Regions from separate parts of the Duganella sp. BJB1802 genome, predicted to be linked through region 3. Evidence: predicted binding sites of a transcription regulator. Region 3 holds the regulator's gene; each other region holds the start of a gene.

The links. Region 3 encodes sigma-54, which starts transcription at its own class of promoters, with help from an activator protein. Its sites were predicted from a motif close to TGGCANGNAANCTGCTTT; they were not measured.
Region 1: a site for sigma-54 is predicted at 1,926-1,943, ahead of adh (aldehyde dehydrogenase). Genes of this name have one in related genera too.
Region 2: a site for sigma-54 is predicted at 1,051-1,068, ahead of pedF (cytochrome c-550 PedF). Genes of this name have one in related genera too.

Annotation. Positions count from the first base shown of each region.
Region 1 covers NZ_JABWEF010000034.1:8,411-11,673, forward strand. Annotated here, with positions in the region: gene HUX88_RS31170 (DUF779 domain-containing protein) at 1-336, opposite strand, end outside; gene adh (aldehyde dehydrogenase) at 339-1,859, opposite strand; gene HUX88_RS31180 (beta-propeller fold lactonase family protein) at 2,061-3,002, opposite strand; gene HUX88_RS31185 (TonB-dependent receptor) at 3,121-3,263, shown strand, end outside.
Region 2 covers NZ_JABWEF010000034.1:15,019-18,281, reverse strand. Annotated here, with positions in the region: gene HUX88_RS31205 (hypothetical protein) at 1-984, shown strand, start outside; gene pedF (cytochrome c-550 PedF) at 1,109-1,585, shown strand; gene HUX88_RS31195 (ABC transporter substrate-binding protein) at 1,600-2,430, shown strand; gene HUX88_RS31190 (TonB-dependent receptor) at 2,430-3,263, shown strand, end outside.
Region 3 covers NZ_JABWEF010000009.1:165-3,427, forward strand. Annotated here, with positions in the region: partial or broken gene HUX88_RS15385 (3-hydroxyisobutyryl-CoA hydrolase) at 1-691, opposite strand, end outside; gene hpf (ribosome hibernation-promoting factor, HPF/YfiA family) at 783-1,142, opposite strand; gene HUX88_RS15395 (RNA polymerase factor sigma-54) at 1,220-2,698, opposite strand; gene lptB (LPS export ABC transporter ATP-binding protein) at 2,704-3,263, opposite strand, start outside.

The DNA of each region.
Region 1 (3,263 bases), on a different contig from region 3:
GCTGAACAGGCGCGAACGGGTCAGGAAGCGCCTGCCCGTGCCGTTATCGAGCGAGAACATGCCTCCATTCCCGTCAACCACGTCGATGATCAGCTGCGTGTGTTCCCAGTACTCGAACTGCTCGCTGCCCATGTAGAACGGCGTCCCATCCAGATTGCCGAGATAGACATCGGTGTCGCTGATGGCAAACTCCCCGGCCGGGTAGCACATCGGCGTGCTGCCGTCGCAGCAGCCGCCGGACTGAAAGAACATCAACGGCCCGTGGCGGCCGCGCAGGAGAGCGATCAGGTCGAGCGCCGCCTGTGTGGCCGTGACGCGGGCGATGATGTGGTCCATGGTTAGAAGAAGCCCAGTGCGTTCGGGCTGTAGCTGACCAGCAGGTTCTTGGTCTGCTGGTAGTGGTCCAGCATCATCTTGTGGTTCTCGCGGCCGATACCGGACTGCTTGTAGCCGCCGAACGCCGCATGCGCTGGATACAGGTGATAGCAGTTGGTCCACACGCGGCCAGCCTGGATCGCGCGGCCGACACGGAAGGCGCGCGAACCGTCGCGCGTCCAAAGACCGGCACCCAGGCCGTACAAGGTGTCGTTGGCGATGCTCAGCGCTTCCGCTTCGTCCTTGAAAGTCGTCACCGATACCACCGGTCCGAAGATCTCTTCCTGGAAGATGCGCATCTTGTTGTGGCCCTTGAAGACGGTCGGACGCACGTAGTAGCCTTCCTTCATGTCGCCGCCCTGCATGCTGCGGCCGCCGCCGGCCAGCAGTTCCGCGCCTTCCTGCTTGCCGATGTCGATATACGACAGGATCTTTTCCAGCTGCTCGTGCGACGCCTGCGCCCCCAACATGGTGCTGGCGTCCAGAGGATTGCCCTGCTTGATCGCCGCCACGCGGGCCAGCGCGCGCTCGATGAATTTCTCGTAGATCGATTCCTGGATCAGCACGCGCGATGGGCAGGTACACACCTCGCCCTGGTTCAGCGCGAACATCGCGAAGCCTTCCAGGCACTTGTCGAAGAAGGCGTCGTCGGCGTCCATCACGTCTTCGAAGAAGATGTTCGGCGATTTGCCGCCCAGTTCCAGCGTGACGGGAATCAGGTTCTGCGCGGCGTATTGCATGATCAGGCGGCCGGTGCCCGTCTCGCCGGTGAAGGCGATCTTGGCGATGCGCTTATTCGACGCCAGCGGCTTGCCTGCTTCCAGGCCGAAGCCGTTGACCACATTCAGCACGCCAGGCGGCAGCAGGTCGGCGATCACTTCCAGCAGCACCATGATGGAGGCCGGGGTTTGTTCGGCGGGCTTGAGCACCACACAGTTACCGGCGGCCAGTGCCGGCGCCAGCTTCCACACCGCCATCAGGATAGGGAAGTTCCATGGAATGATCTGGCCGACCACGCCCAATGGCTCATGGAAGTGGTAGGCGTAGGTTTCGGAGTCGATCTGCGCGACCGAGCCTTCCTGGGCGCGGATGCAGCCGGCGAAGTAGCGGAAATGGTCGATCGCCAGCGGGATGTCGGCGGCGGTGGTTTCGCGGATAGGCTTGCCGTTGTCGATGGTTTCGGCGGTGGCGATCAGCGCCAGGTTGGCCTCCATGCGGTCGGCGATCTTGTTCAGGATGTTGGCGCGCTCGGTCGGCGAGGTCTTGCCCCATGCGTCCTTGGCGGCGTGGGCGGCGTCCAGCGCCAGCTCGACGTCTTCGGCGGTGGAGCGGGCCACTTCGCAGAATACCTGGCCGGTGATCGGCGTGACGTTGCCGAAGTATTCGCCCTTGACCGGAGCGACGAATTTGCCGCCGATGAAGTTGTCGTAGCGTTGTTTGAATGGATTGGCAACGCCCAATTTGCTAATGTCTGCGAGATTCATGTCGTCCTCTTTCTGCTGTGGTTATGAGGCCGCGTGAGGCGGCGGTAGGTACTGCGTACTCTCCTTTTCGCAAGCACCGTGCCAGCTTCGCTTTTTCCCGCGCCACGCTTGAAATACAGGGGCTGGTGGTGACGAAGGGCTGTACCGGTGCCGTGACACCTGTTCAGGTTTGGAACAGGTGTCCGCCGATGGAACAGCGCCTCAGCGGATCACCACGCCCCAGGGCAGTTCGCCCACCGGCACATCCGCCCGTTTTGCCGCGGCGGCGGTATCGATCACGGACACGTTGTTGGATCGGCCGTTGGCCACATACAGCTTGGCGCCGTCCGGCGTCAGCGCCATGTTCCAGGGTCGCTTGCCAACTGCAATGGTTGCGCTGACGGTATTGGTGGCGGTGTCGATCACCATCACGTTGGCGTCCGCGCCGTTCGATACATAGACCTGCCGGCCGCCGGGATGCACGGCGATGCCGTTGGCGTTCTTCCCGGCCGGGATGCGTACTATCGTCGCCAGCGTCGCCATGTCGACCGCGTACACGGCTCCCGCCAATTCGCAAGCGACATAGGCGCGGGCGCCGTCAGGACTGAAGCCCATGCCACGCGGCCGCAGCCCCACCGCCACCGTGCCGGTCTGGCGCCGTGCGGCGACGTCAATCACGTCGACCTGCTCCGCCTCCTCCGCGCTGACGAGCAGCCAGCGGCCATCCGGACTGAAGACCGCATGCTCGGGGTTCTTGCCTTTCACGGCGATATCCGCCAGCACCTGCCCGGAGGCCGCCTCGATCAGCGTGACGCTGTTGCTCTCCTCAACCGCCACCGCCACATATCGGCCATCCGCCGAGACGCTCACGCCCTCGGGCGACTTGCCCAGCGCGATGCGGCGCGCCACGACACCGCTGGCGGTATCGATCACCAGCAGCGCATTGGTGGCGGCGTCGGTCACGAACAGGCGCGCGCCGGCCGGATCCGCCGCGATGCCGCGCGGCCGCTTGCCTGCGGCGATCTCGCGCAGCACGACGTCGGTGGCGGTGTCGATCACGCTGACACTGCCCGACTTCTCGTTCGGCACATAGGCAAAGGGGGCGGCCATCGCGGGGCCGCACAGCAAAAAGACCAGGGAAGACAGAATGCGTGAGCTGTTCATGGTTATCGCCTTTCAGGAAAAATACAGTGACCGTTGCAATCGGCGTGCCACGGCAAAATCGAGATGGCAGGTATATTGCTTACTGGTCCTGCATAACACAGACCAAAACGGAGACAATATGAAGCAAGCCTTTTTCCCATTAAACGCGGTGGCCGCACTGTTTGCCCTGAGCGGCGTCGCCATCGCAGCCGACGATGCCGCGCGGCCGGCGGAGGTGGTGGTCAGCGCCACCCGCGTCGGACACACGGTGTTCGATATGCC
Region 2 (3,263 bases), on a different contig from region 3:
ACGATCGCCGCGCACTTGGAGGTGGTCGCCAACTACGGCGTCGGTATCCGCAGTTTCGAACGGGAGGGACGCATGCAGCTATGCTACGACGGCGAAGCGTTTCGCCGCGTGCTGGCGATGCTGTCGGAGCCGCAGCAGCGCGCGACCGCGATACTCGGCCTGACGCGCCAGGAGTGCGTGGACCCGGCATTGCGCCCCGGTGCGCGCGTGGCGCTGGACGACTGGCGCGCCGAGGTGCTGGAGCGCGTGGACCTGAAGGATCTTGCGCCCCACATGCGCAACCGCATCCACATGCGGCGCGCGGCGGTATGGTCGTCGGTGGCATTCGCTCGGGCGCGCAAGGGTGAGGCGGCAACTCAGCCGGCGCAGCGCGCGCTGGATGAACTGGGGATGGTCGATCCCGCCGAACTGACCGAGGACGACACGAGCGCATTCGCCGACGCCGGCGTGCGCGTAGGCAGCGTGCGCTGGGCCGTCGCAGGGCCGGTGACGCCTTCCGCCAGCGGCTTGCGTGTACAGGCGATGGCCGGTCAGCCGGGAGAAACTTGCGTCGCGCTGGTCGATGCAAAACACGATCAGCAGCATGCGTTGGCACGCCGTTGCAGCTACGGCGTTGTGTGGCTGGCATCCGCGCAGGCCAATGCACAGAACACGGCGCTGTCGCTGGCGGTACAACCGATGGACGGCTGGCGCGAGATGTGGCTGTTCCACCAGACCAGCGCCGGCTGGCTGGTCGACGTGCTGCCGCCTGCCGCCGCCGATCCCGATATCGGCTATGCCGAATTCGCAGGCTGGGTGCCCGGCTCGCAGAACATGCTGGTGGCGCGGGAGGCCCGTGTCGATGGAAAATTCAAGCGCAGTTTCGAACTGGTGGAGATCAATACGCTGGCGACGCTGAAGACCGCCGACAAGCCGTCCTCTCTCAGCATGTTCTATCGCTGGCAGGACCCAGCCTGGAAGCGCCAGACCGTCAGCCTGCGTTGAACATCCGGGGTGTGACAGCTGTTCCAGATTGGAGCAGGTGTGCGATGGATCAAGGAGGAAAATGCGTGGCATGGCATTTGCTCAATGGCTGTATATCACTCATTAAAACAGTCAGGAGACAACCATGCACCATCCATTCCGCATCTTCGCCATCGTGACCGTCATCGCCGCCGCGGCCACGACATCCCTCTACGCCACCGCCCACGGCAACGTCGTGCCGCAGGCGGTGGACACCACCGGCCTGACGCCACTCGGCGAAAAATGGCTGGACCAGAATCCTTATCGCGGCAACAAGCTTGCATTAAAAATCGGGACGTCCGCCTATAACCAGAACTGCGCCCGCTGTCACGGACTGGAGGCGGTCACCGGCGGCATCGCGCCGGACTTGCGTCAGCTCGACCGCGATTGTACCGACGTCAAAAACGACAACAAGAAGAAGGCCTGCTACAAGGAGACCGATAACTACTTCCTGACCTCGATCCGGCATGGCAAGGTGCGCAACGGCGCCGTGTACATGCCGCCGTTCGAGGGCGTGTTCAATCAGGAAGCCATGTGGGCCATCAAGACCTACCTCGAAGCCCGCCGCGACGCCGCCAACTGATCGAGGAGCAGACCATGTCGAATTTTCGTTCGCGCGCAGGCGCGTTGCTCCCCCTCGTCGCGGCGCTTCTGGTGGCCGCCGCACCCGCGCATGCGGAGTGGGACAAGATCCGTCTATCCGGTTCGCTCAAGGTGGCGGTGTATGAACAGTTCGCGCCGTTCTCGGATCGGGGCGCCGGCATCGATGTCGAGGTTGCGCAGGCGCTGGCCTCAAAGCTAGGCCTGAAACTGAGCCTGCTGCCTTTTCCCGCCGGCGAAAACCTCGGCGACGATCTGCGTAACATGGTCTGGAAAGGACACTACCTGGGTTACGGGCCGGCCGACATCATGCTGCACGTGCCGGTCGAACCTCAGCTGATGAACGAAAACGGTAAGGTCACCATCTTCGCGCCGTATCACGTCGAGACGGTGCGGCTGGTGCGCAGTGCGCGCAGCATGCCGGTGTTCGACGGCATCGATGCATTGAATGGCAAGACCATCGGTGTCGAGAAGGTCTCCATCGCGGCGATGGTGCTGCTGGGCGAAGGCAATGGACGCTTCCGCGACAAGGTGCGGATTTTCGACACTGCTGCGGAAGCGCTGGAGCAGCTCAAGGCCGGCCAGCTCGACGCCGTGCTGGCCAACCGCTCGGAGATCGATTCGGTGTTCCGCGACGATCCGGCTTTTCCGCTGAACGAAGTGGCGTTCCAGCGCCTGCCTCGCGCAGGGTGGGCGGTGGGTATGGCGGTGCGCAAGGACGATCAGGAAATGGCGCGCCTGCTTCAGGCGGCCGTCAACGACATGAAGGCCAGCGGCGAACTGCAAGCCATCTTTGCCCGGCACGGCGTGCACGAGCAGATGCCGTGATGCGCGGCTATTCGGTGGCAAGCGCCATGCTGCTGGCAAGCGGCGCGGCTGCGGCAGTCGATGCCACGATGGTGGCCTATCCGGCTACCGCGATGCTGTCGGTGGATGTCGTCGGCGTCGCGCCCTTGCCCGGCCTGGGAGTGGACCGCAACCAACTGCCGTACCAGGTGCAAACGGCAAGTGCCGCCGAGGTGGGCGCCGCTGCCGGCCAAAACCTCGGCGAGTTCATGGCGCGCAATCTGACCGGAGTGAATATCAACGAGGTGTCGGGGAGCCCGTTCCAGAACGATATCACCTATCGCGGCTTTCGCGCCTCGCCGGTGCTGGGGGCGTCGCAGGGCATTTCCGTCTACCTGGACGGAGTGCGCGTGAATGAACCGTTTGGCGACGTGGTTAACTGGGACATGCTGCCCGAGGCGGCGATCGGCAGTGTGATGCTGGCGCCGGGATCGAATCCTCTGTACGGCCTGAATACGCTGGGCGGCGCGCTGGTGTTGAGCACCAAGTCCGGGAAAAATCATCCGGGCGCGGACCTCGGCTTGTCAGGCGCCAGCAACGGCCAGCGTCGAGCCGACCTGGCTTATGGCTACGACAGCGGCGAACGCTGGAACCTCTTCATCGCAGGTACGGCTTTCAACGACAAGGGCTGGCGCGATCATTCGGATGGGCGGCTGGCCAATGCCTACGTCAAGCTGGCCGGCGCCGCCGGCGACAACGAATGGAGCATCGCGCTTCTGGCCGGCCGCAGCCGCCTGGTGGGCAATGGCCTGCTGCCCGACGACCTGTATGAGCAAAACCGTCGTGCCGTCTACACCTCGCCCGACGAAACCCGC
Region 3 (3,263 bases):
GCTTGCTGTCGCCCGCCGCGTCCTTGAACGGCGCCGCGAAGGCGGCGATGGCGGCCCGCAAGCCGGTGCCCGGCGTCGCGTCAAGCAGGGCCGACAGCGCCGCCATCTCACTGCCCGGTACGAAGTGGTCGGCCAAGCCGGCGTGCAGCGCGTCGGCCGCGCCGATGGTCACGCCGGTCACGCCCAGGTAGCAGCCCAGCTTGCCCGGCGCGCGCGACAGGAAGTAGCTGCCGCCCACGTCAGGGAACAGGCCGATGTTCACCTCCGGCATGGCCATCTTCGTGCGCTCGGTGACGATGCGCACGCGGCAGCCGGGACCGCCCTGCGCCACGCCCATGCCGCCGCCCATGACCACGCCGTCCATCAGCGCGATGTAGGGCTTGGGATAAAAATGGATCAGGTGGTTGAGCGCGTACTCCTCGGTGAAGAAGTCCTCCACCAGCGCGCTGCCGCCCTGCGGCGTGGCGCGGCCGGCGTCGTAAAAGAAGCGGATGTCGCCGCCGGCGCAGAAGGCCTTCTCGCTGCTGCTGCGGATGACGACTGCGGCGATGGCGCTGTCGTCGCGCCATGCCAGCAGCGCCTGCGTGATCGCGCGCACCATCGCCAGCGATAAAGAGTTCAAGGCCTTGGGCCGGTCCAGCGTGATGAAGCCGGTTCCGTTGCTGACGCTGGTGTGGACGTATTCGCTCATGAGGTCGCAGGATAGTGGTGAAAACCCTATTCTATGCGGGCGCAAAAAAGGGCGCCAGTGCGCCCTTAGTTTGATGGTGCCGAGGCCGTTGTTATAGGGCGGCGGCAGCGGGTTCGTAGCTATCCGGGAGATGCTTGATCGCATCGTGGCCGTGCTCTTGGACCTTGGCTTTGTACTTCATGACCTGCCGATCCAGCTTGTCGACCAAGGTGTCGATGGCGGCGTACAGGTCCTGCGACAGGCTTTCCACGTAGACGGTCTTGCCCGACATGCGCAGGTTGATTTCAGCCTTCTGGCGTTTCTCTTTCTCTTTAAGGTTATCTACGGTCAGGATGACAGCAATATCAATCACTTGATCAAAGTGGCGGGTGACGCGTTCCAGCTTGCTCTGCACGTATTCACGGATGGCAGAGGTCACTTCGAGATGATGTCCACTGATGGTGAGATTCATACACACTCCTAAAGATAATGTCGCTTCTTACGGTTAGTGCGGGGCCCATTGCCACCGGGCGCGCAGGAACCAAGTAACTACAAAGACTTGCGGAGACTGACTGGCGGGATCTTTAAAGCTTCGCGATATTTGGCAACAGTTCGTCGCGCAATCACCATGCCTTGTTCTCCCAGCATGTCCGCAATCTTACTGTCGGATAAAGGATTTTTCGGGTCTTCTGCTCCTGTCAATTGCACGATGAGTGCGCGTATCGCCGTCGAACTTGCTTCCCCCCCCGCTTCGGTGGCGACATGGCTACCAAAGAAATATTTCAACTCAAACATGCCATGCGGGGTCAGCATATATTTTTGAGTTGTTACACGAGAAATAGTGCTCTCGTGTAGACCCAGTGTATCAGCAATTTCGCGAAGCACAAGGGGGCGCATGGCAACCGCGCCATGGGAGAAAAAGTTCTTTTGTCGTTCTACTATCGCTTGTGCGACGCGCAAAATCGTGTCGAAACGCTGGCGCATATTCTTGATCAGCCACTTCGCTTCCTGCAGCTGCGCGCCCATCGCGCCCTCGCCTTTTCCCTGCTTGAGCAGGTTGGCGTACATGGCGTTCACGCGCAGGCGCGGCATGACGTCGTTGTTGAGGCTCACTTGCCAGCCGTTGCGCGCTTTTTTGACGATCACGTCCGGCACCACGTAGTCCGACACGTCCGACGCGAACGCCGAGCCCGGATGTGGATTGCACTGGCGGATGACGGTTTGTGCTTCGCGCAAATCCTCGTCGTCGCACACCAGCGCCTTCTTCAATTTGTTGAAGTCGCGCTGGGCGAACCAGGTCAGATGATTTTCCACGATGGCCAGCGCCATGCGCCGCGTCACCATCGGTATGCCCGGCAGGCGCTTGATCTGCAGCGCCAAACATTCGGACGCGTTGCGCGCGCCCACGCCCATCGGGTCGAAGCTTTGCAGCAGCGACAAGGCGGTGCGCAGCTCGTCGATGTCCACCTCCAGCTCCTCCGGCAGGCGGGCGTGGATCTCGTCCAGCGATTCCTCGAGGTAGCCGTTCTCGTCCAGCGCGTCGATGATCAGCTCGACCAGCGCGCGGTCGCGCATCTCCAGCACCGTCACGCGCATCTGCTCCATCAGGTGCTCGCGCAGCGTGCAGTGGCTGGCCTCGAGCTGCGGGCGCGAATCCTCGTCGTCGGGCGCCTTGCTGCGGCCGGCGTCGCTCCAGTCGACGTCGGCGTCGCTGCTGGTGCTCTCGGTGTCGGCGGCCGGGCCGTCGTAGTTGTCGGCGTCGGCGGCAGGCGCTTCCTGGGCGTTGGGCGGGCCTTCGGGCGGCGCGTCGCCGACCGGGGCTTGTTGGCTGATGGCGCCGTCCGACAGCAGCCGCAGCGAGCGGTCCAGCGGGTCGTCGAGGCGCTCCAGCAGCGGATTATCGGTCAGCAGCTGTTCCAGTTCCTGATGCAGCTCCAGCGTCGACAGTTGCAGCAGCCGGATCGACTGCTGCAGCTGAGGCGTCAGCGCGAGGTGCTGCGACGTGCGCAGTTGCAAAGACTGTTTCATGGGTTTTACATACGGAAGTGTTCACCCAGATACACGCGACGCACCGATTCGTTGGCGATGATGTCGTCTGGCCGGCCTGAAGCCAATACCGTGCCCTGGTTGATGATATATGCGCGGTCGCAGATGCCCAGCGTCTCGCGCACATTGTGATCGGTAATGAGGACGCCGATGCCGCGTTCCTTGAGGAAGCGCACGATGCGCTGGATCTCAATGACGGCGATCGGGTCGACCCCGGCGAATGGTTCGTCGAGCAGCACGAAGCGCGGGTTGGTCGCCAGTGCGCGCGCGATCTCCACGCGGCGGCGCTCGCCGCCCGAGAGCGACAGCGCCTGGTTCTCGCGCAGCTTTTCGATCTGCAAATCGGCCAGCAGGGTATTGAGCCGTTCATCAATGGCAGCCTTGGATAAAGGCTTGCCGTCCACTTTCTGAATTTCGAGGACGGCGCGGATATTTTCTTCCACCGTCAGCTTGCGGAACACCGACGCTTCCTGCGGCAGGTAGGACAAGCCGAGCGAGGCGCGGCGGTGGATGGGCAGCGAGGAGATGTCGGTGCCGCTGATGTCGA